DNA from 2 places in the Streptomyces sp. NPDC043680 genome. Region 1 is predicted to be linked to the other one. Evidence: riboswitches for the same ligand, from Rfam matches in the RefSeq annotation. Region 1 holds a riboswitch; the other holds the start of a gene.
What was found. Region 1 has a riboswitch for glycine ahead of gcvP (aminomethyl-transferring glycine dehydrogenase). Riboswitches for the same ligand answer to the same signal wherever they lie in the genome.

Region 1 (15,346 bases):
CGCGGCTGTGTCATCGGCAAGAACACCGACATCATGCGGGCCGCCCGGATCGAGGACGGCGCCGTCATCGGTGACGAGTGCCTGATCGGTGAGGAATCGATCGTCCAGGGGAACGTGCGGGTCTACCCCTTCAAGACGGTCGAGGCCGGCGCCTTCGTCAACACGTCGGTGATCTGGGAGTCCCGCGGGCAGGCGCACCTCTTCGGTGCCCGGGGAGTCTCCGGGATCCTGAACGTGGAGATCACCCCCGAGCTGGTGGTCCGGCTCGCCGGGGCCTACGCGACGATGCTGAAGAAGGGCGCCATCGTCACCACGGCACGTGACCATTCCCGAGGCGCCCGCGCACTGAAGCGGGCCGTGATCTCGGCGCTCCAGACCAGCGCCATCGACGTACGGGACCTGGAGAACGTACCGCTGCCCGTGGCGCGGCAGCAGACCGCCCGGGGCAGTGCGGGCGGGATCATGCTGAGGACCTCGCCCGGTGTGCCGGATTCCGTCGACATCATGTTCCTGGACGAGCGGGGCGCGGACCTCTCGCAGGCGCAGCAGCGCAAGCTGGATCGCGTCTACGCGCGCCAGGAGTACCGGCGCGCCTTCCCGGGCGAGATCGGTGACCTGCAGTTCCCGTCGAGCGTCTTCGACTCCTACACCGGTTCACTGCTGCGGCACGTGGACATCACCGGGATCGCCGATTCCGGGCTGAAGGTGGTCGTGGACGCCTCCAACGGCAGCGCCGGTCTCGTGCTGCCCAGCCTGCTGGGCCGGCTCGGGGTCGATGCGCTGACGATCAATCCGGGCCTGGACGAGTCCAGGCCGACGGAGACCGTGGAATCCCGGCGGGCCGGGCTGGTGCGGCTCGGCGAGATCGTCGCCTCGGCGCGCGCCGCCTTCGGTGTGCGCTTCGACCCGGTGGGGGAGCGGATCTCCCTGGTGGACGAGCGCGGCCGGATCATCGAGGACGACCGGGCGCTCCTGGTGCTGCTGGACCTGGTGGCCGCCGAGAGGCGCAGCGGCAAGGTGGCGCTGCCGGTGACCACGACCAGGATCGCCGAGCAGGTGGCGGCGTACCACGGCACGCAGGTGGAGTGGACGACGACCTCGCCCGACGACCTGACCCGGGTGGGCCGGGCGGAGAACACGATCTTCGGCGGTGACGGGCGGGGAGGCTACATCGTCCCCGAGTTCAGCAGCGTCTTCGACGGATCGGCGGCCTTCGTCCAGCTGATCGGGCTGGTGGCCCGTACGCAGCTCACGTTGAGCCAGATCGATGCGCGGATACCACGCGCCCATGTGCTCAAGCGCGATGTACCGACCCCGTGGGCGGTGAAGGGGCTCGTGATGCGGCGGGTCGTGGAAGCCGCCGGTGACCGTCAGGTCGACACCACCGACGGTGTGCGGGTGGTGGAGGCGGACGGGCGCTGGGCGCTGGTCCTGCCGGACCCGGCGGAGGCCGTGACGCACCTGTGGGCCGAGGGGCCCGACGACGCGTCCGCGCAGGCGCTGCTGGACGAGTGGGCGGGGGTGGTGGACGGCGCCGGGCACTGACCGCCGGGTACCGGAACACGTACGGCCAGGTCCGGCGGGCCGGGAGCGCCACAGCTGCGCCCCCGGCCCGCCGGACGGGTGCATTCGGTCGGGGCGGGGGCGTCATGCGACGATGAGCGGCATGTCGCAGCCGTTCAACCACCGGGGTTCGGCCTCGCCGCCCGCGCGCCCGGACGCGTCCATGTCGCTGCTGACGCATGTGATGGACCACAGTCTCGACGAGGGCTATGCGGAGGCGTCGGCCCGGCGGGAGGCCGAGGGCACGGCGGGACTGCCGCGGACCCTCAAAGCCAGGCTGGCGCTCGCCGCCGGCCTCGTCCTCGCGGCCATGGTGGTCACGCTCGGTGCCGCCCAGGCGCGCGTGGCGGCGCCCGTGCTGGCCAAGGAGCGCCAGGAGCTGATCGACCGGGTGCAGCGGGCCGACGAGCACGCGGACGGCCTGGAGCAGGACATCGAGCGGCTACGGGAGAACGTGGCGAGCCGCCAGCGCGAGGCGCTCAAACAGCACGGCGGTGACCAGGGACAGCTGGTGGCGCTGTTGTCGGGTGCCACGGAGGTACGGGGTCCGGGGGTCAAGCTGGTCGTGGACGACGCCAAGGGATCCTCCACGGGCGGCGGGGGCAAGCCTCGGGAGAACGCCGGCTTCTCCGACACCGGCCGGCTCCGGGACCGGGACATGCAGAAGATCGTCAACGGGCTGTGGCAGTCCGGGGCGGAGGCGATCTCGATCAACGGACAACGGCTGACGGCACTGTCGGCGATCCGCGCCGCGGGTGACGCGATACTGGTCGACAACCGGCCGCTGGTCCCGCCGTACGAGGTGCTGGCGGTGGGGGACAAGAAGCGGTTGGGGACCGCGTTCCAGGACTCGGCGGACGGCCAGTACCTCCACGTGCTGCAGGAGAGCTACGGGATTCGTTACACGCTGTCCGCCGTGGACGAGGTGCGGCTGCCTGCCGCGTCGAGCCTGACCGTACGTACAGCTACAGCAGAAGAGCCGAAGAAGGGTGCATCGTGATCGCGGTACTGGGCCTCGTGGCCGGAGTGGTGGTCGGACTTCTCGTCCGGCCCGAGGTGCCGGCCGTGGTGGAGCCTTATCTGCCGATCGCCGTGGTGGCGGCGCTGGACGCGGTGTTCGGCGGTCTGCGCGCGATGCTGGACGGCATCTTCGTGGACAAGGTCTTCGTGGTGTCGTTCCTGTCGAACGTGGTGGTGGCCGCGCTGATCGTCTTCCTCGGTGACAAGCTGGGCGTGGGCTCCCAGCTGTCGACCGGTGTGGTCGTCGTCCTGGGCATCCGCATCTTCTCCAACGCCGCGGCCATCCGCCGGCACGTGTTCCGGGCGTGAGGCCGATGAGTACGAATGACACCCCGCCCGAGGAACCGAACGTCCCCGAGCAGCCTCTGGAAGAGGGGAAGGCGTCGCAGGTCGCCGAGCCCCCGCAGACAGGTCGGCAGCGGCTGGCGGCGGGTCTGTGGCCGCCGCGGGTGAGCCGGGCCCAACTGATCGTCGCGTTGCTGCTGTTCGTCCTCGGTCTGGGGCTGGCCATCCAGGTGCGGTCCAACAGTGACAACAGCTCCCTGCGGGGGGCCCGTCAGGAGGACCTCGTACGGATCCTTGACGAGCTGGACGGGCGGACGAAGCGTCTGGAGGACGAGAAGCAGCAGTTGGAGGATCAGCGCAGGGAGCTGGAGAGCAGCTCGAACCAGGCCGAGGAGGCGCGCAGGCAGACCGTGGAGAAGGAGCGCCAACTCGGCATCCTGGCCGGTACGGTGGCTGCGCAGGGGCCCGGCATCACGCTGCGGATCACCGATCCCGGGAATCAGGTGCAGTCCGACCAGCTGCTGGACACGCTCCAGGAGCTGCGGGCGGCCGGGGCCGAGGCGATCCAGGTCAACGGGGTGCGCATCGTGGCGGGCTCGTATTTCTCGGACGAGGGCGGCGGCATCGGCATCGACGGTAAGAAGATCACACAACCCTACGAGTTCAGGGTGATCGGCAAGCCGCAGGATCTGGAGCCGGCGCTGAACATCCCGGGAGGTGTCGTGCAGACGCTGGAGAAGGAGCAGGCCACCGTCGCCGTCACACGGTCGGCGAAGATCGTTGTGGACGCCTTGCGGCCTGCGAAGCAGCCTGACTACGCTCGGTCGTCATCGTCGTGATGCGGGACGGAGAGCGGATGGGCCCACGCGGGCGGGTGCCTGCGGGGGGTCGACGCGCCGAAGTCGCGGTGCGTGGTGGAAACTGTCTGGTGGTTACGGACGTTGTGAGAATGTCCGGGTCGGCAGGTGTGTGCATTCGGAGTTCGTCCTGCCCCACGGGCGGGTCTGTTTCGGTCAAGGGGAATCGCCCGTGAAGTTGTTTGAGAAGTTGTTCGGCAAGAAGAGCCGTGAGGAAAGCGGTGCGGCCAGGCACCGTGCGGGGCAGGGGGAGGTGGAAGGGCAGGGCGACCGGCCGCTCTTCCGGGACGAGGTCGCCGGCCCGGGTGATGTTCCGGGTGCGCAGGGTGGGTCGGCTGTTGACCCTGCCGGTTCCGGCCGCATAGGTTTCGGTGAACCATCGACCTCAACCACGGGTGGAGGGTTTGCCCCCGACCCGTACGCCACCAATGCCTCCGCGGGGCAGCCGCGGCGCGAGGAGCCGTCCATGTCGGCCGAGCAGGTGTGCAGCAGGTGCGGGCACCGCAGCGATGCGGCGAGCCGGTTCTGCTCGAACTGCGGGGCGCCGCTGCGGGCGGGCCTGACGCCGGAGCGTGCCTCGGAGACCACGTCCACGATCTCGATCTCGGGCCTTGAGGCCTACGAGGCCGAGGCGTCGGGACAGCACGTGTCGTCCTCCCTGTCCCCCGAGGCCCAGGCCGCGGTGGAAGCACTGCCCCCGGGTTCCGCCCTGCTGATCGTGCGGCGCGGTCCCAACTCGGGCAGCCGCTTCCTGCTGGACGGTGAGCTGACCACGGCGGGCCGGCACCCGCAGAGCGACATCTTCCTGGACGACGTCACCGTCTCCCGGCGGCATGTCGAGTTCCGCAGGAGCCAGGACGGCGGTTTCACCGTCTCCGACGTCGGCAGCCTCAACGGCACGTACGTGAACCGCGAGCCGATCGACTCCGTCGCCCTGCACAACGGCGACGAGGTGCAGATCGGCAAGTACCGACTGGTCTTCTACGCGAGTCTGCGGGGTATCTGACCCTCCCCCAGACCCCGCCCCCGGCATGCCGGGAGGTGTCCCAGGGGGGACCCACCAGGGAAGGTCCCATGCTGCGTACCACGACCGGCGGTGCCGAGAAGAACGGCACCGCCGGCTCGGCCGGGCGGCTGGTGAGCATCGGCACGGTGCTCACGATGCTGCGCGACGAGTTCCCCGAAGTCACGATTTCGAAGATTCGTTTCCTGGAGGCGGAGGGGCTCGTCGAGCCGCGGCGCACGCCTTCGGGATATCGCAAGTTCAGCACGGAGGACGTGGAGCGCCTCGCCCGCATCCTGCGGCTGCAGCGCGACCACTACCTGCCGTTGAAGGTGATCCGCGAGCAGCTGGACGCGCTCGACCGCGGTGAGCAGATCCGCATCCCGGCGCCCACGGCGCACGGGGACGCCGCCGACCCGTCGGCGGCCTCCGCGGGATACCCGGAGGCGGCTCGGGAACGGCCCGCCGCGGCCCGGGTGGGCCGGGCCGAGCTGATCGCCGCGGCCGAGGTGGACGAGGCGCAGCTGGCCGAGTGGGAGTCGTACGGGCTGATCGCGGAGGAACCCGGCGGCGGATTCGACGGCGAGACGGTCACGGTGGCCCGCCTGGTGGCCGATCTGGGCCGCTTCGGGCTGGAACCCCGGCACCTGAGGGCGATGAAGGCCGCCGCGGACCGGGAGGCGGGCCTGGTGGAGCAGGTCGTGGCGCCGCTGCGGCGGCACCGCAATCCGCAGACCCGGGCCCATGCCGAGGCCACCATGAAGGAGCTCGCGGGGCTCTCCGTACGCCTGCACGAGGCCCTCGTGGAGACCGCTCTCGGGGTCCGTCTGCGCTGAGCGGCGAGGGCCCGACTACCCAAACCTGCCGGGCAGGTCCTAGGGTTGCTGTGTGAACGAGCTCGACGTTGTGGGTGTCCGGGTGGAAATGCCCTCCAACCAACCGATCGTGCTCCTGCGTGAAGTGGGAGGCGACCGGTACCTCCCCATCTGGATCGGACCTGGGGAGGCGACCGCCATTGCCTTCGCGCAGCAGGGCATGGCCCCTGCCCGGCCGCTGACGCACGACCTTTTCAAGGACGTGCTGGAGGCGATCGGCGAGGAGCTCACCGAGGTCCGGATCACGGACCTGCGGGAGGGCGTCTTCTACGCGGAGCTGGTCTTCGCCAGTGGGGTGGAGGTGAGCGCGCGGCCTTCGGATGCCATAGCGTTGGCCCTGCGCACGGGAACGCCGATCTACGGCAGCGACGGCGTGTTGGACGACGCCGGTATCGCGATTCCGGACGAGCAGGAGGACGAGGTGGAGAAGTTCCGCGAGTTCCTCGACCAGATCTCCCCCGAGGACTTCGGAACCGGCCCGCAGTAGAACCTCGGCCGTGCCGTCCGGTGGTCGCCCACGAAGCGCTGACAGCCCATTCGAGTAGCCTTTCCCCGGTACGGGGCACGGGAAACCACTCTCAGGGTGATTATCACTCGGCGTGCCGAGTGTGGCGATCGTTGACGCACCCCTGGTGACTGCCTACCTTCGAGGGGGCAGGTCAAGGACGGAGGGTCGGCGTGAGAGTCACGGGCGACGGTACGACCGGGGGCATCCCCGCACGGAGTGACAGTGGGCCGTACCCGCTCCACGGCAGTGCGGCCAGACCCGCGCGCCGTCAGCCGGAGGCGGCCCCGGCCGGCCCGGCGGGTGGCGATCCGGCACCCGAGCAGGTCGGCTACCGCGGACCGACGGCATGTGCCGCGGCGGGCATCACGTACCGGCAGCTGGACTACTGGGCGCGCACCGGGCTGGTGGAGCCCACGGTGCGCCCCGCGTTCGGCTCCGGCACCCAGCGCCTCTACAGCTTCCGCGACGTCGTCGTCCTCAAGATCGTCAAGCGCTTCCTGGACACCGGGGTGGCGCTGCAGAACATCCGCACCGCCGTGCAGCACCTGCGCGACCGGGGTTTCTCGGACCTGGAGCGCATGACGCTGATGAGCGACGGCGCCACCGTGTACGAGTGCACCTCACCGGACCAGGTGGTGAGCCTGCTGGAGGGCGGTCAGGGCATCTTCGGCATCGCCGTGGGGGTGGTCTGGCGCGACGTGGAGAAGGCGCTGTCGCAGCTCCACGGGGAGCGGGTCGACACCGGCGAGACGGTCCTCGGACACAACCCGGCCGACGAGCTGGCAGCGCGGCGCAACCGGGCCGGCTAGCCGGCGTCCGGCCGACGCCGGCCGGCCCGCACCCGTACGGACTCCCGCATTGTCAGTGGTGTGAGGCAGCATCGGTGCTGTGAGATCCGCGCCGACCATCCTCCACCTGGACATGGACGCCTTCTACGCCTCCGTGGAGCAGGCGTCGAAGCCGAGCCTGCGCGGGAAGGCCGTGATCGTCGGCGGGCTGGGACCGCGCGGGGTCGTCGCCACCGCCTCGTACGAGGCCAGGCGCTTCGGGGTGCACTCGGCGATGCCGATGGCCCAGGCCAGGAGGTTGTGTCCGAACGGGGCCTACCTGATCCCGCGCTTCACCCTGTACCGGGCGGTCAGCGATGTGGTCATGGCCCTGCTGCGGGAGCTGTCGCCGCTGGTGGAGCCGCTGAGCCTGGACGAGGCCTTCGTGGACCTGGAGGCGGGCGGCGCCGCCTTCGACGCGGTGAGCGCCCGTGCTGCCGGTGAGCGGCTGCGGGCCGAGATCCTGGCCGCGACCGGGCTGAGCGCCTCCGTGGGGCTCGCCGGCTCGAAGATGCTGGCCAAAGTGGCCTCCGAAGAGGCCAAGCCCGACGGTCTGCTGCTGATCGAGGTCGGCACGGAGCGGGAGCTGCTCGCGCCGATGTCGGTACGGACCCTGCCCGGAGTGGGGCCCGCCACCGGGGAGCACCTGCGGCGGGCCGGGATCACCACGGTGGGGGAGCTGGCGGAGGCCGGTGAGGACGAGCTGATCCGGATGGTCGGGCGTTCGCACGGGGTGGGCCTGTACCGGATGGCGCTGGGGCTGGACGACCGGCCGGTGGTCGCGGAGCGCGACGCGAAGTCCGTGTCGGTGGAGGACACCTTCGACGTGGACCTGCACGACCGGGTGCGGATCCGGGGCGAGGTGCAGCGCCTCGCCGAGCGGTGCGTGCAGCGGCTGCGGGCGTCCGGGCACTCGGGGCGCACGATCGTGCTGAAGGTCCGGCGCTACGACTTCTCGACGCTGACGCGCTCCGAGACGCTGCGGGGGCCCACCGATGATCCGGCGGTGGTGCGGGAGGCGGCGGGGCGGCTGCTGGAGGGCGTGGACACCACGGGCGGGGTGCGGCTGCTGGGGGTGGGGGTGAGCGGGCTGGCGGACTACACGCAGGAGGACCTGTTCGCGCAGTCGCTGGCGGCCGGGCCGGAGCCGGGCACCGGCGGGCCGGACGCCGCCGCCGAGCCCGGTGGTCCCGGAGGGTCCGAGGGCGACCGGGATGCGGCGGAGCCGCCCGTGGAGCCCGGCAGCGGGCCCGTCCGGCAGCGGCACTGGGCGGCCGGAAGCGACGTACGGCATGCGGTCTACGGGCCGGGCTGGGTGCAGGGCAGCGGGGTCGGGCGGGTGACCGTGCGGTTCGAGCAGCCGGGATCGCCGCCCGGGCGGGTGCGCACGTTCCGGGTGGAAGATCCCGAGCTGGAACCGACCGATCCGCTGCCACTGGTGGGCGGGACGGCCGGCTAGCCGGGGTGGTTCTCGTCGCCTGCGAGCCGCCCGAAATCGCGGTTCTCGGGCCCGGGGTCCTGCGGCGCGGGCCGGAAGTCGGAGGGGAGGGAGACGTCCAGGCCGTAGTGGTGGTACAGCTGGAGTTCCTGCTCGGGGGAGAGGTGGCGGCCGACGCCGAAGTCCGGGGCGTCCCTGATCAGGGAGCGTTCGAAGGGGACCCGGAGGCCGTCGCCGACCAGCTCGCTCGGTTCCAGGGGCACGAAGGCGTCGCGGCTGAAGAGCCCTGTGCGTACGGCCGCCCATTCCGGCACGCCTGTGGCATCGTCGAGGTAGACCTCGTCGATGGTTCCGATCTTGGTGCCGTTGCGGTCGAACGCCTTGCGGCCGATCAGGCTGCGCGGATCGATGTCGGTCTGCACGGTACCTCCATGTGATCGCAACTCCTCCGTAATGACTACAAAAGTGCATTTCCGGGGTGGGGGCCACTCGAAAGAGGTCCCGGAACCTCGCTGGTAGGCTGGGTACCGGCTGTTGACCCTGTGCGGGAGAGTCCTCCGAGTGAGTTCGACGGAGGCGCCGAAGGAGCAAATCCTCCCCGGAATCTCTCAGGCATACGTACCGCACGGACGAGGCCACTCTGGAAAGCAGGGGCGGGTACCGGGCGCGCAGTGCCGGTTCCCCTCCTCACCGACGGTGAAAGCCGGATCGTGCGGAAGACATCCCGCAGGGCCCGGTGAAGCTCTCAGGTTGAGATGACAGAGGGGGAGGCCGTCCGGGTGCCCGCGCCGTGGTGCCCCTCGCAGGTCGTACGACCCAGGAGGCCTCCGTACATGACCGCCAACCGCATTCCGCTCTCCCAGCTGGAGCGAGGCATCCCCTTCGAGCAGCGCCACATCGGCCCGGACGCCGAGGCGCAGGCCAAGATGCTCGCCCACGTGGGCTACGGCTCGCTGGACGACCTGACCGCCGCCGCCGTGCCGGACGTGATCAAGAGCGCCGAGGCGCTCGATCTGCCCGGGGCACGGACCGAGGCCGAGGTGCTGGCCGAGCTGCGTCGGCTCGCCGACCGCAACCAGGTCCTGACCTCCATGATCGGTCTCGGCTACTACGGGACCTTCACGCCGCCGGTGATCCTGCGCAACGTCATGGAGAACCCGGCCTGGTACACGGCGTACACGCCCTACCAGCCGGAGATCTCGCAGGGCCGCCTGGAGGCGCTGCTCAACTTCCAGACCGTCGTCGCCGACCTGACCGGCCTGCCGACCTCCGGCGCCTCCCTGCTCGACGAGGGCACGGCCGCCGCCGAGGCCATGACCCTGGCCCGCCGCGTGGGCAAGGCCAAGGGCAACGTCTTCCTCGTGGACGCCGACGCGCTGCCGCAGACCATCGCCGTGATCGAGACCCGCGCCGAGCCGATCGGCATCGAGGTCGTCGTCGCCGACCTGTCCGCCGGCATTCCGGCCGAGGTCGCCGAGCGCGGCGTCTTCGGTGTGCTGCTCCAGTACCCGGGCGCCTCCGGTGCCGTACGCGAGATCAAGCCGGTCATCGACCAGGCGCACGAGCTCGGCGCGATCGTCGCCGTCTCCGCCGACCTGCTCGCCCTCACCCTGCTGACCTCCCCGGGCTCGCTGGGCGCCGACATCGCCGTGGGCACGACCCAGCGCTTCGGTGTCCCGATGGGCTTCGGCGGCCCGCACGCCGGCTACATGGCCGTCCAGGACAAGCACGCCCGCTCGCTGCCGGGCCGCCTCGTCGGCGTCTCCGTGGACGCGGACGGCAACAAGGCCTACCGCCTGGCGCTGCAGACCCGTGAGCAGCACATCCGCCGTGAGAAGGCCACCAGCAACATCTGCACCGCGCAGGTGCTGCTCGCCGTCATGGCCGGCATGTACGCCGTCTACCACGGCCCGGACGGCCTGCGGACGATCGCCCGCCGCACCCACCGCTACGCGGCGCTGCTCGCGGCCGGTCTGACGGCCGGCGGGGTCGAGATCGTCCACGGCTCGTACTTCGACACCCTTACCGCGCGGGTTCCCGGCAAGGCCGCCGAGGTCGTCGCCGCCGCCCGCGAGGGCGGGGTCAACCTCTTCCAGGTCGACGCCGACCACGTCTCCCTGTCCTGCGACGAGACGACGCTGCGCGCCGACATCGAGGCCGTCTGGGCCGCCTTCGGCGTCAGCGCCGACATCGAGGCCCTGGACGAGACCACCGCCGACGCGCTGCCCGAGGGCCTGCTGCGCTCCGACGACTACCTCGCGCACCCGGTCTTCCACCAGCACCGCTCCGAGACCGCGATGCTGCGCTACCTGCGCAAGCTCGCGGACAAGGACTACGCGCTGGACCGCGGCATGATCCCGCTGGGCTCCTGCACCATGAAGCTCAACGCGACCACCGAGATGGAGCCGGTCACCTGGCCCGAGTTCGGCCAGCTGCACCCGTTCGCCCCGGTCGACCAGGCCGAGGGGTACCTCACGCTCATCACCGAGCTGGAGGAACGTCTCTGCGAGGTCACCGGCTACGACAAGGTCTCCATCCAGCCGAACGCCGGCTCCCAGGGCGAGCTCGCCGGCCTGCTGGCCGTGCGCGCATACCACCGGGCCAACGGCGACGAGCAGCGCACCGTCTGCCTCATCCCGTCCTCCGCGCACGGCACCAACGCCGCCAGCGCCGTGATGGCCGGCATGAAGGTGGTCGTGGTGAAGACGGCCGACGACGGCGAGGTCGACACCGACGACCTGCGCGCCAAGATCGAGCAGTACCGCGACGAGCTCGCGGTGCTGATGATCACGTACCCCTCGACGCACGGCGTGTTCGAGGAGCACGTCGCCGACATCTGCGCCCAGGTGCACGAGGCCGGCGGCCAGGTCTACGTGGACGGCGCCAACCTCAACGCCCTGGTGGGCCTGGCCAAGCCGGGTCACTTCGGCGGCGACGTCTCGCACCTGAACCTGCACAAGACCTTCTGCATCCCGCACGGCGGCGGCGGTCCGGGTGTCGGTCCGGTCGGTGTCCGGGCGCACCTGGCCCCGTACCTGCCCAACCACCCGCTGCAGCCGACGGCCGGTCCCGAGACGGGCGTGGGCCCGATCTCGGCCGCGCCGTGGGGTTCGGCCGGCATCCTGCCGATCTCCTGGTCGTACGTGCGCCTCATGGGCGGCGAGGGCCTCAAGCGCGCCACGCAGGTGGCGGTACTCGGCGCGAACTACATCGCCAAGCGCCTGGAGCCGCACTACCCGGTGCTCTACACCGGCCCGGGCAACCTGGTCGCGCACGAGTGCATCATCGACCTGCGCCCGCTGTCGAAGGCGACGGGCGTGAGCGTGGACGACATCGCCAAGCGTCTGATCGACTACGGGTTCCACGCGCCGACCATGTCCTTCCCGGTGGCCGGCACGCTGATGATCGAGCCGACCGAGTCCGAGGACCTCGCCGAGATCGACCGCTTCTGCGACGCGATGATCGCCATCCGCGCCGAGATCGAGCGGGTCGCGGGCGGCGAGTGGCCGGTGGACGACAACCCGCTGGCGAACGCCCCCCACACGGCGGCCGCGCTCGGCGGGGAGTGGAACCACCCGTACACCCGTGACGAGGCCGTCTTCCCCGGCGGGGTCACGGCCGCGGAGAAGTACTGGCCGCCGGTGCGCCGTATCGACGGTGCCTTCGGCGACCGCAACCTGGTCTGCTCCTGCCCGCCGCTGGACGAGTACGACAACTGAGCGGCTGCCGGAGCGGGTTGCCGTACGGCGACCTGACATATTCGTATGACATGACCGTATGAAGAAGGGGCCGGTCCGGGATGATGAGTCCCGGGCCGGCCCCTTCTCGGTTCCGTGCTGTTCCCTGCGGTTCCGTGGTGCTCTTGCGTGCGGTCGCCGGTCAGGCCGCCTTCACCACGTGCGCCGCCGCGAGCGGACGGTGCGGTGCGATGATCTGGCCGTCCGGCAGCAGCTCACCGGTGTCCTCGAAGAGCAGGACACCGTTGCACAGCAGGCTCCAGCCCTGCTCCGGGTGGTTTGCCACCGGCTTGGCGGCCTCCCGGTCGGCGGAGTCGGCTGACGGGCATGCTGGCTGGTGCTGGCACATGGATGCGTTCTTTCGCTGCGGTGTGGTCTGTGTGCTGCGGCTCGATGCCTTGTTCATGGCCGCCCCCCGTTTTCAACGTCTTGGTTTGGTCAGGATCCCAGTGTTGCCCTCCGGACCGGAGTCCGCAGGGATTTCCCGGCAGCTGTCCTCATACATTGATGACGCATCACTCGTGCGGGCGGTTCAGGTCAACTCCCCTGTCATTTCGGGTGGTTCGCAGGTGGCCCGAGTGGGCTAGACCGAATGGGTCGTTCGGGTCAGTGCCCGTATCAGGCCTGCTCAGGCGGCCGGTGCGGCCACCGACGGGGGGAGCGGCGGGGCGGGCGGAGTCAGCCGGTGGGTCAGCACCGGCAGCAGTTCGGACACGGGATGCGGCCGGTACGCGGCGATGCCGGGCGGCGCCGGCGCCAGCGGCACCAGCAGGTCCGCGGCGGCCGGCAGGCCGGCGGAGGCGTCCGCACCCACCGCCCCGTGCAGCCACAGGGTCAGCATGTACAGCTCCGGTACGGACAGCAGTCGCGGCTGGTAGCTCTTGCCGAGCGACTCCGCCTGGCGCAGGGCGCGTTCGGTGGCTGCCACGTAGGGGCCCTCGAAGAAATGGGAGAAGGCCCACCCGTCCGGCGTCAGCCGGGTGTCCGCGGCGGCGACGTAGCGGTCGCCGCTGCGGATCAGGAACCGCCAGCCGGTCAGCCGGGTGCGGGGCGGGCGGCCTCCCGCAGCGAGCTGGGAGATGTTCAGCCGGTCGAGGACGTGGACCGGCAAGGGGAGTTCGGCGGTCAGCGGCCCTTGCAGCGCGCGCAGGGACGGGGTGTGCGCCTCGTGCACGGCGGTGGGGGAACCGAGTGCCGCGAGGACGCTGCGCAGGGCGGGCGCGGGAGCCGGAGGGACATGCAGCGGCATGGTGGGTCGCCTCTCACTTGGGAGACCTGTGGAACGGGGCAGGTGCGGACGGCGCTGTCGCATTCTGGGGCCAGAGGGGGGCTGAGGGGCAATGGCCGCGCGCCAACTCTCTGCCTCGTTTGCGGAGTTTATACGACATGTGTTCACCCAGTGTTTCGGCTAGCTGTCCCACCTATTGCGGACAAGGCGCTTACCGGTCCCGCTGCGATGGCTTTCATGCCGGATAGCCGCGAACAAGTCGGGCTGACCTCGGAGGCTACCGGAAAGGGGCTCGGCTGGAAAGCGCCCATAATCTGGAACCGGCAAAACCAACGCGGAATTTGCAGTCGACGGCTTGCCAGGTGAATGTGCCATAGCGCCCGTCGGCCAAACCGGCGCACGCTCCCCGCCACGCACGCTTCCCCGGGCGTTATGGATCACGCCCGCGGGGCATCATCGACCGTACACGCGAGCCTGGGTGTGCGGGGCCAGGCCACTTGAGGAGGGGACGCTTCGATGGGGGAGAAGGTCGTGGCGGGCGGATTCGACCTGTCCGATCGGCATCGGTACCGCAGGAAGCTCCACGAGTGCCTGGAGGGGCTGGAGCGGCTCCTGGCAGAGAAGAGATTCGATCGACCCAAGAACATGATGGGGTTGGAGATCGAGCTGAATCTCGCGGGCGCTGACGGGTTGCCGCGCATGGTGAATGCACAGGTGCTGGAGAGGATTGCGAGCACTGATTTCCAAACCGAACTCGGAATGTTCAACCTGGAGGTGAACGTACTTCCGCACCGGCTCGGCGGCCGGGTATTCGACCAGCTCGCCGAGGAACTGAGCACGGGGCTCGCCTATGCCCACCGGCAGGCCGCGGACGTCGACGCCGGAGTGGTGATGATCGGCATCCTGCCGACGATCACCCGCTCCGACCTCGTCACCGCCAATCTGTCGGCGGTGGACCGCTACTCGCTGCTGAACGAGCAGATCCTGATGATGCGCGGCGAGGACTTCCGGCTGGACATCGACGGCGTCGAGCGGCTGACGTGGAGCACCGGTTCGATCGTCCCCGAGGCCGCGTGCACCTCCGTACAACTGCACCTGCAGGTGACACCGGGCCGCTTCGCCGACGTGTGGAACGCGGCGCAGGCGGTGACCGCCGTGCAGATAGCCGTCGGCGCCAATTCGCCGTTCCTGTTCGGGCGCGAGCTCTGGCGGGAGTCCCGGCCGCCGCTGTTCACCCAGGCCACCGACACCCGCCCGCCCGAACTGCAGGCGCAGGGGGTGCGGCCGCGGACCTGGTTCGGCGAGCGCTGGGTGGAGTCGGCGTACGAGCTCTTCGCGGAGAACGTCCGCTACTTCCCCGCGCTCCTGCCGATCTGCGACGAGGAGGAGCCGCTGCGCGTCCTGGCGGAGGGCGGGGTGCCGAGCCTGCAGGAGCTGGTCCTGCACAACGGGACCGTCTACCGCTGGAACCGGCCCGTGTACGGGGTCGCCGACGGGGTGCCGCACCTGCGGGTGGAGAACCGGGTGCTGCCGGCGGGGCCGACCGTCGCCGACGTGGTGGCGAACGCCGCGTTCTACTACGGGCTCGTCCGCACCCTCGCCGACGAGCCGCGGCCGGTGTGGACCCGGCTGCCGTTCGCCGAGGCGGAGGCCAACTTCGACGCGGCGTGCCGGTACGGGATCGACGCCCGGCTGAGGTGGCCGCGCCGCGGCCGGGGCGGCGGGCTGGCCGGCGTGTCCGCCGTACGCCTCGTCCTGGACGAGCTGCTGCCGATGGCGGCGGCCGGGCTGGACGCCTGGGGCATCGAGCCCGCCGACCGGGACCGCTACCTCGGCATCATCGAGGAGCGCTGTCAGCGGCGGGTGAACGGGGCGACCTGGCAGGTGGACACCTATCACCGGGCACTCGCGTCAGGGATGGAGCGGGACGCCGCGCTGGCCGCGGTCACCCGCCGCTACAGCGAGCTCAGCCACCGGGGCGAACCGGTGCACACCTGGCCCGTCG
Region 2 (15,346 bases), on a different contig from region 1:
CCGGCTCCACGCCCTGGAGCTTGAAGGGGGCGCTCACGATGGTGCCCACGGTGTGCCGCGGGTTCAGCGAGCCGTACGGGTCCTGGAAGATCATCTGCACGTCGCGGCGCAGCGGACGCATCCCGGCGACCCCGAGGTGCGTGATGTCGCGCCCCTCGAACTCGACCGTGCCGCCCGTCGGCTCCAGCAGGCGCGTGATCAGCCGGCCCATGGTCGACTTGCCGCAGCCGGACTCGCCGACCACGCCCAGCGTCTCACCGCGCCGGACGTCGAAGTCGATGCCGTCCACGGCCTTGACGGCCCCGACCTGCCGGCGCAGCAGCCCCTTGTTGATGGGGAAGTGCTTGACCAGGCCGGTCACCTTCAGCAGCGGCTCCGCTTCGGAGGCGGAGTCCTTCGCGGGGACGGGGTCCTTCTTCATGTCGGTCACAGCTTCGGCGCAATCTCTTCGGTCCAGATCCGGGTCCGCTCCTCCTGCGACATGTGGCAGGCGGACCAGTGCCGGCTGTCGTCCTCGGTGAGCTCGGGCCGCTGGGTGCGGGTGATGCCGCCCTTGGGGACGTCGGCGTAGGGGCAGCGGGGGTTGAAGGCGCAGCCGCTCGGGATGTTGATGAGGCTGGGCGGGGAGCCCTTGACCGGGATCAGGCGCTCGGTCTGGTCGCGGTCGATGCGCGGCATGGAGCCGAGCAGGCCCCAGGTGTAGGGGTGGCGGGGCTCGTAGAAGACCTTCTCCGCCGTGCCGCGCTCCACGCACCGGCCGCCGTACATCACGAGGATGTCGTCAGCCATCTCGGCGACCACGCCGAGGTCGTGCGTGATCATGATGACCGCGGAGCCGAACTCCTTCTGCAGATCGCGGATCAGGTCGAGGATCTGCGCCTGGACGGTGACGTCCAAGGCGGTGGTCGGCTCGTCCGCGATGAGCAGTTCGGGGTTGTTGACGAGCGCCATCGCGATCATCGCGCGCTGGCGCATACCGCCGGAGAACTCGTGGGGGTACGCGTCCACGCGCCGGTGGGGCTCGGGGATGCCGACCCGGTCGAGCATCTCGACCGCCCGGGTGCGGGCGGTCTTCTTGTCGACGCCCTGGTGGGTGCGGTACGCCTCGATGATCTGCTTGCCGACCGAGTAGTACGGGTGCATCGCGGACAGCGGGTCCTGGAAGACCATCGCCATCTTGCGGCCGCGCAGCTTGCGTACGTGGTCCGCGTCGGCCCGGACGAGGTCCTCCCCGTCGAGGACGACCTGGCCCGAGATGTGCGGGCGGCTGCGCGCGTTGCCGGTGCGGTGCAGACCCATGATGGCCAGCGAGGTCACCGACTTGCCGGAGCCGGACTCGCCCACGATGCCGAGCGTCTTGCCGCGCTCCAGGTCGAAGGAGAGCCCGTCGACGGACTTGACCAGGCCGTCGTCGGTCGGGAAGTGCACCTTGAGGTCGCGCACCGACAGGAAGGCGCCGTCGCGGGGGCCGGCCTGCTCGGGGACGAACGCGGGCCCGTCCTCGGGGGTCGCACCGGAGCCGGGGCCGGCGGTGCCGGAAGAAGAGGAAGGGGTCTCGGTCACGTCAGCCTCACGCGCGGGTCGATGACGGCGTACAGCATGTCCACGATCAGGTTGGCCATCACCACGAACAGCGCGGCGAGCAGGGTGACACCCATGATCACGGGGAGGTCGCCCTGGCCGATGGCGGCGACGGCCGCCGTCCCCAGACCCTGGAAGTTGAAGGTCGTCTCGGTGAGCACAGCACCGCCGAGGAGTCCGCCGAGGTCCAGGCCGAACATCGTGACGATCGGGGTGAGGGTGGAGCGCAGGGCGTGCTTGCGGATGACCACGCCCTCCTTGAGTCCCTTGGCGCGGGCGGTGCGGATGTAGTCCTCGCCGAGCACTTCCAGCATCGTGGCGCGGGTGATGCGGGCGTAGGTGGCGGCGAAGAGGAAGGCCAGGGTCACCCAGGGCAGGATCATGGAGTTGAGCCAGGCCACCGGGTCTTCGGTGAGGGGTTTGTAGTTGGAGACGTCCAGCCAGCCGAGGCTGTAGACGAAGATCGCGGGGGCCACCATGCCGGTGAAGAAGATCGGCAGGGAGACGCCGGCGAGTGCGCCGACCATCACCGTGCGGTCGATGGCGGTCCGGCGTTTGAGGGCGGAGACGACGCCGGTGGCCACACCTGCGAGTACCCAGATGACCGCCGCGCCGAGGGCGAGGGACAGGGTGACCGGCATGCGGTCGACCATGGTCTCCCAGACGGGCGCCTCGGTCTTGAAGGAGTAGCCGAAGCAGGGCGCCGCGCAGTGCGTGACATCGGTGCCGCCGTCGTAGTCGCGGCCGGCGAAGATGCCCTTGACGAAGGTCAGGTACTGCTCGGAGATGGGCTTGTCGAAGCCCATCTTGACGCGGATGCCCGCCAGGGCGGTCTCGTTGGTCTCGCGGCCGGCGTACATGAGCGCGGGATCACTGCCGGTCAGCTTCGGGACCGCGAAGAAGATGCCGAAGGTGACCACGGAGACCACCAGCAGCGTGGCGGCGACGTTGAAAAGCCGCCGTATGAGGTAGACGAGCACTGCAGTCGGCCGCCCGGGGCGGGCGGCTGCCGTCCCTCGTGGGGACGACAGCCGCCGCCTGCGGCCTTCACCTGCCCTTCGGACTAGCGCATGTGCGGTGAAGGCACTTACTTACTTGCCTGCTGAGCTTGACTTTCGGTTACTTGGCAGCGATGCCCACGGTGGCAAGGTCGATCTTGCCCATGGAGTCGTTGAAGTAGACGTTGGTCAGGCGCGGGTTGTGGTAGACGAAGGCCTTGTCGAAGTTGATCGGCAGGTAGAGCGCCTTCTCCATGACCTTCTGGTTGATCTGGGTGTAGAACGGCGCGGCTTCTTCCGGCGTCTTGGCGGCCGCGGCCGTCTTGAACAGCTGGTTGATCTCCGGGTCGTTGATCATCGTGTAGTTGTTGTTGCCGTTGGGCTGGATGAACGAGCCGTCGACCAGCGGCTGCAGGAAGCCCGAGCCGGAGTTGTAGTCGGCACCCCAGCCCATGACGATGATTCCGTAGTTCTTCTTCTTCACGTTCTCGGGCGAACCGATCGTGGAGGAGGAGAGCTTGCCGTCGTACTGGTCGATGGTGACCTTGATGCCGACCTTGGCGAGGGACGCCTGCAGGGACTCGGCGGTCTTGACCTCGGGGGCGCGGTTGTTGCGCACCGCGATGGTGGTCTCGAAGCCGTCCGGCTTGCCACAGGCCTTGAGGGCCTCCTTGGCCTTGGCCTCCTGCGGCTCGCCCTTCGTCAGGTTGTACGGGTCGTAGCTCTTGTCGGCACCGGGGATGCCGGGCGGCAGCATGTTGGCGCCGAGGTCACCGCTGGTCGGGCCGCCGCGGGCGGTCTGCAGGGACTTCGGGTCGGCCGCGTAGATGACGGCCTTGCGGCACTCGATGTTGTCGAAGGGCGCGACCGTCGTCGGGAAGGCGAAGTAGCGGATGTAGCCCGTGAACGGGTTGTCCGCGTTCTTCTTGAGGTTCTCGTCCTTGAGGACCTTGTTCTTGCCGGCCTGCTGCATGCCCGTGCCGTCGATGGCGAGGTCGATGTCGCCCGACAGCAGACGCGCGTCCATGTCGTCCGGGTTGGTGGTCACCGTGAAGGAGACCTTGTCCGGCAGACCCTTGCGGATCGTGTCGGTCTTCGGGTCCCAGTTCTCGTTGCGGACGAAGGTGGCGCCCTTGCTCGCGGTGAAGCTCTCCACCTTGTACGGGCCGGTGGAGACCGGCTTGTTGGTGTAGGTGGCGCCCGTGTCCTTGGCCGCCGGGACCGGCGAGGAGGACGGCATGGCCAGCAGGTAGCTGAAGTCGGAGTTGGCGCTCGCCAGGTTGAAGACGATCGTCTTGTCGTCCGGCGTCTCGACGGACTTCAGGCCCATCTTGTTGGGGTCGGTGTCCTTGTAGGGGCCGGGGTACTTCTGGCCCTGGTCGAGGATGTCGATCAGGTACGTGGGACCGCCGGACAGCACGTCCTGCGCGAAGACGCGCTCGATGCCGTACTTGATGTCCTTCGAGGTGATCGGCGAGCCGTCCTCGAACTTCACGCCGTCCTTGAGCTTGAGGGTGTACGTCTTGCCCTCGTTGCTCAGCACCGGCAGGGCCTCGGCGAGGTCCGGGACGAGCTTGCTGCCGTCCTTGCCCGGCTTGCTGTCGTAGGCGAGCAGCTGGCGCACGTAGAGGCGCTGGATGTCCCACACGAAGCCGTAGTAGGCACGCGCCGGGTCGAGGTAGTCGACGTCCTGCGGCGACCAGAGCTTGAGCTCACCGCCCTTGGCGTCCGAGGGGTTCACGAAGCCGGTGGTGGCCGCGTTGAAGGCGGCGGCGCCGTTGCCCTTGCCCTCGTCCTTCTTGTCGCCGTCCTTGCCACCGCACGCGGCGGTCAGGGACAGGGCGGCGATCACTGCGGTGATCGCGAGTGCCTGCTTTCTGCGGATCACGGTTGTCCAACCTCCATTGGTGGGTGAATCGGTGAAGCGGTTCAGCTGCCCTTGGGGTCGAGTGCGTCACGCAGCCCGTCCCCGAAGAGGTTGAACGCCAGGACGGTGATGAAGATCGTGATACCGGGGACCACCATGTATGTGGGGTCGTCCTGGTAGATGGGGACGGCGTCGGAGAGCATCTTTCCCCAGGAGGCGGTGGGCGGCTTGACGCCTGCGCCGAGGAAGCTGAGGGCCGCCTCCGTCAGGATGTTGGTCGGGATGATCAGCGTCGAGTAGACGAGGATCGGTGCGACCAGGTTGGGCAGCAGCTCCTTGACCAGGATGTAGCCGCGGCCGGCCCCGAGGCTGCGGGCGGCCTCGACGTACTCGCGTTCACGCAGGGAGATCGTCTGGCCCCGGACGATACGGCCGATGTACGGCCAGCCGAAGAAGCCGATGACGACGATCAGCACGCCCATCCGGACGCCCGAACCCTCGAATCCCCACAGGGAGTTGGGGACGACGGAGACCAGGGCGATGGTGAACAGCAGTTGCGGGAAGGCCAGCAGCAGGTCCATCGTGCGGCTGATGACTGCGTCGACCCAGCCGCCGAGGAACCCGGCGAGCGCGCCGAGCAGGCTGCCGATGACGACGGAGACGAAGGCCGCCAGGAAGGCGACGACCAGCGAGATGCGGGCGCCGAAGACGATCCGGCTGAACACGTCGCGTCCGTTGGTCGGTTCGACGCCCAGCAGGAAGTCGGAGCTCATGCCGCCGAAGGAGCCGAGCGGCGTGCCGAGGTCCGGGTCGATCAGGTCCTCGTGGAACTCGTTGGGCGGATGGCCCAGCAGGCTCACGATCTGCGGGGCGAAGACCGCCACCAGGATCAGGAAGATCACGATCACGCCGCCGGTCAGCGCGACCTTGTCGCGCTTGAGCCGCATCCAGGCGATGCGGCCGGGCGAGCGGCCTTCGATGGCCTTGGCAGGGACGTCGGCTACGGACACGGGTGCGGGCGATTCCGCGCTCGTGTCATGCAGTGGTGCCGTCATCGTGGTGGGGACCCCTCTCGGCCGACGGGTGTGCCGGCCCATGCCCGCCGCTGTGGCGGCGTTGGTGCGGAGTGGCGCTCGGAGTGCGTGGTGATACGCAGTACGCGTGCTGAGGTGCAGGAATGGCAGATGGTGCGGTACGCGGTGCTGTGCAGGTGCTGCCTGGGCAGCCGTGCAGGAAGACGAGCGAAGTGCAGGTGCCGAACCGCGTCTTGGAGGACTGACCGGCTCTTGGGTGGGGAGTCTTCATCGGGCCCGCGATCAGCCGCCAGACCCGCAGACCAATGGATGCGTAACCGTGATGTGAGGGTCGGGTTCCCGTTATCCGGACTTCGCTCTCGCCTCAGCGGAGCAAGCCCGTCTGTTCGGTACGCAATCGGACATGGCACCCAACTCGCCGGACTCGCATGCCTTTTGGGCCCACATCCACGGCGAAATCCGGACAAGGCGAAGGCCGCAGGGAACGGTGGTTCCCTGCGGCCTCGGGTGGCGCCCTGTCCGGATGTCTCAGGGTCCGGGCAGCCCCGGTCAGTAGGCCGGAGCGTGGCCCTCCCGGTCGTAGAAGGGGCGGGTCTGGGCCCGCAGCCACATCGCGACGGGGTCGTGCTCGTCCGCCAGCGCCACCGTGCACACCGGTACGCCGTCGGGGACGGCGCCGACGGACTGGCGCATCATCTCCCGTACGGATTCCAGCGCGGGCGCGGAGGCGTCGTACAGGTCGAGCCCCACCGCCAGGTACGGGGAGCCCAGCGCGGGCTGCACCCACGCGCGGCGCAGCGAGCGCACGGCGGGCGTGCGGTGCGCGTGCTGGGTCAGCAGCCCGTAGAACTGCGGGAGCTCCAGGGTGGGCTCGGAGAGCCGCAGCGGGCCCGCCGGCATCCGGTCCAGCCCGGTGGCGATGCGGCGCAGATCGGCCCAGGGGATGCCGAGGCCGCCGCCCTGGGCGTGCGGGTTCAGCCACAGGCCCCAGCGGTCCGGGTAGAGGGCGCGGGCGATGTCCCGGCCGGTGACCACCTCGTAGCCCCGGTTCCAGCCGCTGGCGGCCAGCTCCTGGGGGGAGGTGGCGCAGGGCGCGTATCCGAGGCCCTCGATCTCCATGCCGCCGTACTGGGCGTCGGGGGAGCCCGGCTGCCCCTGCCACAGCAGCATCCACAGCCGGCCCTCGGCCAGGGCGTGCAGGAGCGACTCGTAGCCCTCATAGCGCCCGGGAGTCACCTGGCGCATCATGTGCTCGACCTGCCCGGCCGCGGCCGTGCCTGACGCACTCACCCGGTACCCCTCTTCGTCCGCTTCGTCCGCGCGAGCGCACGGCATACACCCGTATCGGCCACCAGCTTAAGCGGCCCTACGGGAGGTAGAAGGGGCGTACGCGCTCACAAATGAAGTCGACCACCGGGTCCTCGGCGGCGTCCAGCAGGATCAACTGCACGGGCCAGGGCGGCGGAACGCGGGTCAGGGCCCGGCCGAGGGCCTCCAGCGGGGCATTTCGCATCTCGGCCTCCCATCCCACCAGTCGGACACCGATGTACAGCTCCGGGGCCCCGCCCTCGACGCTGGCGAGGCAGCGGTGGGCGGCGGCGACCACCCCGGTGGCGCGGAACTCCTCCGCGGCGGCGGACAGGAAGTCCACCGGGTCCTCCTGCCAGTCCGGTTCGTACAGCCGCACCCGCCCGCCGCCGGCCGGGCCGTCGAGCGGGGTGCGCCCGGTGCGGCAGAGCTCGGCGACGGCCGGGGGCGGCAGCGGCACGCCGACGGCCCCGCCGGGGTTCACGGCGATGCCGAGCTGTGGGGGCAGCCCGCGCGCGAACTCGACGGCGGGGGCCACGGCGAAGTCCAGCGCGGGGCCGGCGCAGGCGCGCAGCTGGCCCTCCGAGCTGTAGACGGGGACGAACGCGGCACCGCCGATGTCCATGGTGGGCAGGGTCAGACCGGGCCCGTCCGGGCTCCCGCCGGCGGGCAGCGGCACCCAGACCCGGCTGCGCCCGAGCACCTCGACGATCCGCGCACCGGCGTCCGCCTGCCCCAGCGCCGCCCCGAGCACCTGCTCCAGCTCGTTCTCCGGCCAGCCGCCGCCGTGCATCTACGCCTCCGCTGTTTCGCCCAAGGTCTGCCCGCCCGAGATTAACGGCTCGGCGTGGACGGCTCGGGGCGCACCCCTGTCCCGGGGCTCCCCCGCCCGGAACGCCCCCGATCACTGCCCGCGGAAGGCGATCCGGGTCACCCGGGAGGCCGCCGGGCGGTCCAGCAGCACCACCGAGGCGCAGCCCGCCGGCAGCCGCCCCGACTCGGCGGCGCGCAGCAGGCGGGCGGCCGCCCCCCGGTGCCGGGCGAAGGCGTACGCCGACACGCCGCGGCCCCGGGCCGCCTGCCCGGACAGGGCCTCCTGGGGGGTGGTGTCCAGCAGCAGCAGGTGCAGGGCCCGGCCGCGGCGGCGCGCCACCGCCGCGAGCAGGGCCCGGACCCAGGCCTGGGTGCCGCAGTCGTGGACCACCGCGGAGGCTCCGGAGCGGAGCGTGCGCCACAGCCCCCAGTAGTGCGCGGCGCGGACCAGCGGCCGGTACACGGCGTACGGCAGGGCCCCGGGCATCCGCTGCTCCCAGCGCTCGCGGACGTCCTGCGAGTCGATGCCGCGGCCCTGCGCGGCCCGTCGGATCAGCGTGCTCTTGCCGCCTCCGGGCAGGCCGGAGACCACGACGATGTCCCCCTCCGCGAAGCCGAGCCAGCGCGGGCCCCGCGTCCCGCGTCCGCGCAGGTCGCGTACCGGAAGGACCTCCTCGGCGCGGCTGCGCTGGGCCGGCACCCCGTCCACGGTCCCGGTCGTCGCCGCCAGCAGTCCGAATCTCCGCACGGTGACCGCCTCCCCCCGATCCGGGTCCTCACGACCCCATGCCCACTGAATGTAAAGAGACGGTAATCCGGCGGCGGCGGTTCCGGCCGGGCCATCTCACGTCCGCACGTTCTTGCGGGCCCACCCGCCCGATCACCCCCGGGGCGTGCAATGATGTGCGCCATCTGGACCAACTGCATACCGGCCGCTTGAATCCGCGCGGGAGAGTCCCGGCAGGCCTACAGGCCGTGTCCGGGCGCCGAAGGAGCAAGTTCCTCCCTTGAATCTCTCAGGCCCCGTACCGCGTGGATGAGGCAGATCTGAAAAGCGAGCAGCGCCGCCGTCCGCCGTGACGGAACCGGCGCACGCTCCACCCAAGGTGCAAGTCGACGCATCCCGGCCGGGCCGGGACCTTTCGGCGAACCTCTCAGGTTCCGATGACAGATGGGGAGGACCGTCCTCGTCATGTCATGCCCTGGGACCCGGGAGCCACACCCATGAGCAACGCCCCCCGCCTGACCGCCCTCGATGCGCTGCACCGTTCGCTCGGTGCGACCATGACCGATTTCGCGGGCTGGGACATGCCCCTGCGGTACGGCAGTGAGCGCGACGAGCACAACGCCGTCCGCACCAAGGCCGGCCTGTTCGACCTGTCCCACATGGGCGAGATCACGCTGACCGGCCCGGAGGCCGTCAAGGCCCTGGACTACGCGCTGGTCGGCAACATCTCCACCGTCGGCGTCGGCCGCGCCCGCTACACGCACATCTGCCAGGAGGACGGCGGGATCGTCGACGACCTGATCGTCTACCGCCTCGCGGAGACCGAGTACATGGTCGTCGCGAACGCCTCCAACGCCCAGGTCGTGCTGGACGCCCTGACCGAGCGCGCCGCCGGCTTCGACGCCGAGGTCCGCGACGACCGCGACGCGTACGCGCTGATCGCCGTGCAGGGCCCGGAGTCCCCCGGCATCCTCGCCTCCCTCACCGACGCCGACCTGGACGGGCTGAAGTACTACGCCGGCCTGCCGGGCACGGTCGCGGGCGTGCCCGCGCTGATCGCGCGTACGGGCTACACCGGCGAGGACGGTTTCGAGCTGTTCGTCGCCCCCGAGCACGCCGTGGAGCTGTGGCAGGCGCTGACCAAGGCCGGCGAGGGCGCCGGCCTGGTCCCGGCCGGCCTCTCCTGCCGCGACACCCTGCGCCTGGAGGCGGGCATGCCGCTGTACGGGCACGAGCTGACCACCGCCCTGACCCCCTTCGACGCGGGGCTGGGCCGGGTCGTGAAGTTCGAGAAGGAGGGCGACTTCGTGGGCCGCGCCGCCCTGGAGGCCGCCGCCGAGCGCGCCGCCACGAACCCGCCGCGCAAGCTGGTCGGCCTGGTGGCCGAGGGCCGCCGCGTCCCGCGTGCCGGCTTCCCCGTCGTGGCCGACGGCCAGGTCATCGGCGAGGTCACCTCGGGCGCCCCGTCCCCGACGCTGGGCAAGCCGATCGCGATGGCGTACGTGGACGCGGCCCACGCCGCGCCCGGCACCTCCGGCGTCGGCGTGGACATTCGCGGTACGCATGAGCCGTACGAGGTCGTGGCCCTGCCGTTCTACAAGCGGCAGAAGTAACGCTCCGTACCCCGGCCCGGCCGGGCCGGCCGGCCCCGGCCGCCTCCCGAGCCGTCTCAGTACGCAAGACCACTGTTCGTTCGCACTCCCCCGCATCCAGGAGAATCAGGTCATGAGCAACCCCCAGCAGCTGCGTTACAGCAAGGAGCACGAGTGGCTGTCGGACGTCGAGGACGGCGTCGCGACGGTCGGCATCACGGAGTTCGCGGCCAACGCGCTCGGTGACGTCGTCTACGCCCAGCTCCCCGAGGTCGGCGACACGGTGACCGAGGGCGAGACCTGCGGCGAGCTGGAGTCGACCAAGTCGGTCAGCGACCTGTACTCCCCCGTCACCGGCGAGATCGTCGAGTTCAACCAGGACGTCGTCGACGACCCGGCCCTCGTGAACACCGCACCGTTCGAGGGCGGCTGGCTGTTCAAGGTACGCATCACGGACGAGCCGAAGGACCTGCTCTCCGCCGATGAGTACGCCAAGCTCACCGCCGGCAACTGACCCCCAGGGGACCCTGATGTCTGTTCTGAACACCCCTCTCCACGAGCTCGACCCGGACGTCGCCGCCGCCGTCGACGCCGAGCTCGTGCGCCAGCAGTCGACCCTGGAAATGATCGCGTCGGAGAACTTCGCTCCGGTCGCCGTCATGGAGGCCCAGGGCTCGGTCCTGACCAACAAGTACGCCGAGGGCTACCCCGGCCGCCGCTACTACGGCGGCTGCGAGCACGTCGACGTGGTCGAGCAGATCGCGATCGACCGCATCAAGGCGCTCTTCGGCGCCGAGGCCGCGAACGTCCAGCCGCACTCCGGTGCGCAGGCGAACGCCGCCGCGATGTTCGCGCTGCTGAAGCCGGGCGACACGATCATGGGCCTGAACCTGGCCCACGGCGGTCACCTGACCCACGGCATGAAGATCAACTTCTCCGGCAAGCTCTACAACGTGGTCCCGTACCACGTCGGCGAGGACGGCCAGGTCGACATGGCCGAGGTCGAGCGCCTGGCCAAGGAGTCCAAGCCGCAGCTGATCGTCGCCGGCTGGTCCGCCTACCCCCGCCAGCTGGACTTCGCCGCCTTCCGCCGCATCGCGGACGAGGTCGGCGCGTACCTGATGGTCGACATGGCGCACTTCGCGGGCCTGGTTGCCGCGGGTCTGCACCCGAACCCGGTGCCGCACGCCCACGTCGTCACCACCACCACGCACAAGACCCTCGGCGGTCCGCGCGGCGGTGTCATCCTGTCGACGCAGGAGCTGGCCAAGAAGATCAACTCCGCGGTCTTCCCCGGTCAGCAGGGCGGCCCGCTGGAGCACGTGATCGCGGCCAAGGCCGTCTCGTTCAAGGTTGCGGCCTCGCCCGAGTTCAAGGAGCGCCAGGAGCGCACCCTGGCCGGCGCGAAGATCCTCGCCGAGCGCCTGGTCCAGGACGACGTCAAGGCCGTGGGCGTGGACGTCCTCACCGGCGGCACCGACGTGCACCTGGTCCTGGTCGACCTGCGCAACTCCGAGCTGGACGGCCAGCAGGCCGAGGACCGCCTCCACGAGGTCGGGATCACGGTCAACCGCAACGCCATCCCGAACGACCCCCGGCCGCCGATGGTCACCTCGGGTCTGCGGATCGGTACGCCGGCCCTGGCCACCCGCGGCTTCGACGCGGAGGCCTTCACGGAGGTCGCCGACGTCATCGCGGAGGCGCTGAAGCCTACGTACGACAGCGCGGCCCTGAAGGCGCGCGTCTCGGCGCTCGCCGCGAAGTTCCCGCTGTACCCGTCGCTCTAGGCAACGGCTTGGGAGGGCCCGGCCTTGCTTCGCACAGGGCCGGGCCCTTCTCGCGGTCCGGACCCGCGGTCCTGTACGTCGAGACCGCGACAGCCGCCGTACAGGCCGGCGTAACCGTCCCCCGCACGAACTGACGTACGCTGATGAACCGGGCAAGGGTGCCCACGAGGTGCCCTTTGCCCAAATCCCTGCAAAGTCCGCCCCTCCGTCGGCCGCCTCGCCACCGTGCGAGAGCGACTGGACGGTCCGCTCCCCACCACCATGGGGATGACCCGGGAGTCCGCCAACGTGGCCATCTCCGTTTTCGATCTGTTCTCGATCGGCATCGGTCCGTCCAGCTCGCACACCGTCGGTCCGATGCGCGCGGCGCGCATGTTCGTGACGCGGCTGAAGAAGGACGGCGTGCTCGCCGAGACCGCCTCGGTGCGCGCCGAGCTGTTCGGCTCCCTCGGTGCCACCGGCCACGGCCACGGCACCCCCAAGGCGGTCCTGCTGGGCCTGGAGGGCCACTCCCCGCGCACGGTGAACGTGGAGACCGCGGACGACGAGGTGGAGCGCATCCGCCAGAGCGGCCGGCTGCGCCTGCTCGGCGCGGAGATAGGGAGCGCGCACGAGATCGCCTTCGACGAGGCGACCCAGCTGATCCTGCACCGCCGCCGGTCCCTGCCGTACCACGCGAACGGCATGACCCTCTTCGCGTACGACGCCTCCGGGGCCCCGCTGCTGGAGAAGACGTACTACTCGGTCGGCGGCGGCTTCGTGGTCGACGAGGACGCGGTCGGCGAGGACCGGATCAAGCTCGACGACACGGTGCTGAAGTACCCCTTCCGCAGCGGCGACGAGATGCTGCGCCTGGCCAAGGAGACCGGCCTGTCGATCTCCTCCCTGATGCTGGAGAACGAGAAGGCCTGGCGTACGGAGGAGGAGATCCGCGCGGGCCTCCTGGACATCTGGCGGGTCATGCAGTCCTGCGTCGCGCGCGGCATGTCCCGCGAGGGCATCCTGCCGGGCGGCCTGCGGGTCAAGCGCCGGGCCGCGAACACCGCCCGCAAGCTGCGCTCCGAGGGCGACCCGCAGGCGCTGTCGATGGAGTGGATCACCCTCTACGCGATGGCCGTGAACGAGGAGAACGCGGCGGGCGGCCGGGTGGTCACCGCCCCGACGAACGGCGCCGCGGGCATCATCCCGGCGGTCCTGCACTACTACATGAACTTCGTCCCGGGCGCGGACGAGGACGGTGTGGTCCGCTTCCTGCTGGCGGCGGGCGCGATCGGCATGCTGTTCAAGGAGAACGCCTCGATCTCCGGCGCCGAGGTCGGCTGCCAGGGCGAGGTCGGCTCGGCCTGCTCGATGGCGGCCGGCGCCCTGGCCGAGGTCCTCGGCGGCTCCCCGGAGCAGGTGGAGAACGCGGCCGAGATCGGCATGGAGCACAACCTGGGCCTGACCTGCGACCCGGTCGGCGGCCTGGTGCAGATCCCGTGCATCGAGCGCAACGGCATGGCCGCGGTCAAGGCGGTCACGGCGGCCAGGATGGCGATGCGCGGCGACGGCTCCCACAAGGTCTCCCTCGACAAGGTCATCAAGACCATGAAGGAGACGGGCGCCGATATGAAGATCAAGTACAAGGAGACGGCCCGCGGCGGCCTCGCGGTCAACGTCATCGAGTGCTGAGGGGCCCGGGGCGCCCGGCGGGATTGGGCCGGACGGCGGATTCGGGGAAATCAGGGGCCCGGGGAGTGAGGACTTTGGCCGGACGGGGGTAGTCGCGGGTACACCCGCGATCCTCGCCCGCGCCTGACCTGCGCCCGAAGAGAGGCCCACCCCATGACCGGCACCGAGCACGGCGTCCTCCCCCTCCTGTTGGATGCCGCACCGGCCCCGCTGCCGATCCTCGGCGCATTCGTCTACCGGCCCGAGCGGCCCTTCGAGCTGTGCGTCGACTTCCTGGGGGACGGGACCCGTCTGGCCCGCTGGGTGTTCGCCCGGGACCTGCTGCTCGACGGGGAGGCCTGCGCCACCGGTGACGGGGACGTGCGGGTCTGGCCGGGGTGGGCGGGCGGCGAGCCGCGCGTCTTCCTCTCCTTCAGCAACGGTGTGCACGGCTGCGTCGTCTCCGCCCGCGCGAAGGACGTGCGCATGCTGTGCCGACGGCTGGTGGAGCTGGTGCCGCGGGGCCGGGAGCACCGGTACTACGACCTCGACGCCGAGCTGGACGCCCTCCTGACCCGCTGAGCGATTTTACCGATTTTGCCCGGTTCGGGTGGAACCGCGGGAAGAGCGGGGATGTCTTTCCCGATGACACTGTCCCCGTCTCTCCCGAATCAGGGGGACGCCATGAACCATCCGCACCGCCGGCGGGTGGTGGCCCTCGCCACCGGAGCCCTGCTCACCGCCGGGACCGCTCTCGCCGCTCCGGCCTCCACCGCGACGGCCACCGCCACCGCCACCGCCCCGCGCACTCCGCTCGTCGTCAACGCCCGCTGGGGCGGGCACTGCACGTACGACCGGATCGTCATCGACCTGCGGGGGCACGTCCCCCAGGTCGCCGTCACCCGCGTGCCGAGGCTGGTCCAGGACGGGTCCGGCAAGCCCGTACCCCTGGCCGGCACGCACTTCCTCCAGATCCGCCTGCATCCCGCCGAGGCGCACGACCGTGCCGGGCAGAGCGTCTACCACGGCCCGAAGCTCATCACGATCCATCTGCTCCGGCTGAAAGGGCTCGCGCTGACCGGTGACTTCGAGGGGTACGTCACCTTCGGCGCAGCCTTCCGGGGCAAGCCGGCCTTCCGCACCTTCACGCTGCACGCGCCCGAGCGGTTCGTGCTGGACGTCGCCCACCGCAACACCTGCGGCTGACCGGCACCGGCGGCCTCAGCGGTGCTCGGGGTTCGGGAAGTCGAAGCGGCAGCCCGCGTCCCACTCCGAGCGCTGGTTGCCGTGGGCCGGGATCCCGCCCGCGCGTTTGAGCAGCGCGGCCAGGTGCATCAGGTTCCAGGACATGAAGGTCGTGTTCCTGTTGGTGAAGTCGTTCTCGGGGCCGCCCGATCCCGGGTCGAGATAAGAGGGTCCCGGCCCGGCCTCCCCGATCCAGCCCGCGTCCGCCTGCGGCGGGATGGCGTAGCCGAGGTGCTGGAGGCTGTAGAGGACGTTCATGGCGCAGTGCTTCACGCCGTCCTCGTTGCCGGTGATCAAGGCACCGCCGACCCGTCCGTAATAGGCGTACTGCCCCTGCTCGTTCAGGAGCGAGGAGCAGGCGTAGAGCCGCTCGACGACCTGCTTCATGACGGAGCTGTTGTCGCCGAGCCAGATCGGTCCGCACAGCACGAGGATGTCGGCGGCCATGATCTGGCTGTAGAGCACGGGCCACTGGTCGCTCTCCCAGCCGTGCTCGGTCATGTCCGGCCAGACGCCGGTCGCGATGTCGTGGTCGACGGCGCGGATCAGCGAAGTACGGGTGCCGGCCGCCTCCATGACGGCCCGGCTCCGGTCGATCAGCCCTTCGGTGTTGCTCGTCTCGGGGGAACGTTTGAGGGTGCAGTTCACGTAGACGGCGCTGAGGTCGGAGTAGTCGTAGTCGGCAGCCACGCCCCCAGCCTGGGCACGGGCGACCGGGGCCGCCACCGGGCCGCACCCGTGCGG

Region 2: another riboswitch for glycine. It lies ahead of gcvT (glycine cleavage system aminomethyltransferase GcvT); the one in region 1 lies ahead of gcvP (aminomethyl-transferring glycine dehydrogenase).

What each region holds. Positions count from the first base shown of each region.
Region 1 covers NZ_JBWKCE010000016.1:129,092-144,437, reverse strand. The annotation lists gene AC0666_RS26625 (sugar phosphate nucleotidyltransferase) at 1-1,545, shown strand, start outside; gene AC0666_RS26620 (DUF881 domain-containing protein) at 1,658-2,563, shown strand; gene AC0666_RS26615 (small basic family protein) at 2,560-2,892, shown strand; gene AC0666_RS26610 (DUF881 domain-containing protein) at 2,898-3,707, shown strand; gene AC0666_RS26605 (FHA domain-containing protein) at 3,790-4,731, shown strand; gene ftsR (transcriptional regulator FtsR) at 4,800-5,564, shown strand; gene AC0666_RS26595 (bifunctional nuclease family protein) at 5,617-6,090, shown strand; gene AC0666_RS26590 (MerR family transcriptional regulator) at 6,282-6,920, shown strand; gene AC0666_RS26585 (DNA polymerase IV) at 7,000-8,397, shown strand; gene AC0666_RS26580 (PRC-barrel domain-containing protein) at 8,394-8,798, opposite strand; glycine riboswitch at 8,912-9,010, shown strand; gene gcvP (aminomethyl-transferring glycine dehydrogenase) at 9,210-12,095, shown strand; gene AC0666_RS26570 (DUF5999 family protein) at 12,256-12,462, opposite strand; gene AC0666_RS26565 (hypothetical protein) at 12,742-13,362, opposite strand; gene AC0666_RS26560 (glutamate-cysteine ligase family protein) at 13,858-15,346, shown strand, end outside.
Region 2 covers NZ_JBWKCE010000001.1:79,560-94,905, forward strand. The annotation lists gene AC0666_RS00335 (ABC transporter ATP-binding protein) at 1-421, opposite strand, end outside; gene AC0666_RS00340 (ABC transporter ATP-binding protein) at 427-1,449, opposite strand; gene AC0666_RS00345 (ABC transporter permease) at 1,560-2,561, opposite strand; gene AC0666_RS00350 (ABC transporter substrate-binding protein) at 2,701-4,467, opposite strand; gene AC0666_RS00355 (ABC transporter permease) at 4,509-5,501, opposite strand; gene AC0666_RS00360 (enhanced serine sensitivity protein SseB C-terminal domain-containing protein) at 6,030-6,770, opposite strand; gene AC0666_RS00365 (enhanced serine sensitivity protein SseB) at 6,847-7,581, opposite strand; gene AC0666_RS00370 (AAA family ATPase) at 7,693-8,349, opposite strand; glycine riboswitch at 8,539-8,642, shown strand; gene gcvT (glycine cleavage system aminomethyltransferase GcvT) at 8,826-9,941, shown strand; gene gcvH (glycine cleavage system protein GcvH) at 10,054-10,434, shown strand; gene glyA (serine hydroxymethyltransferase) at 10,451-11,707, shown strand; gene AC0666_RS00390 (L-serine ammonia-lyase) at 11,996-13,378, shown strand; gene AC0666_RS00395 (SsgA family sporulation/cell division regulator) at 13,532-13,939, shown strand; gene AC0666_RS00400 (AMIN-like domain-containing (lipo)protein) at 14,042-14,563, shown strand; gene AC0666_RS00405 (flavodoxin family protein) at 14,579-15,292, opposite strand.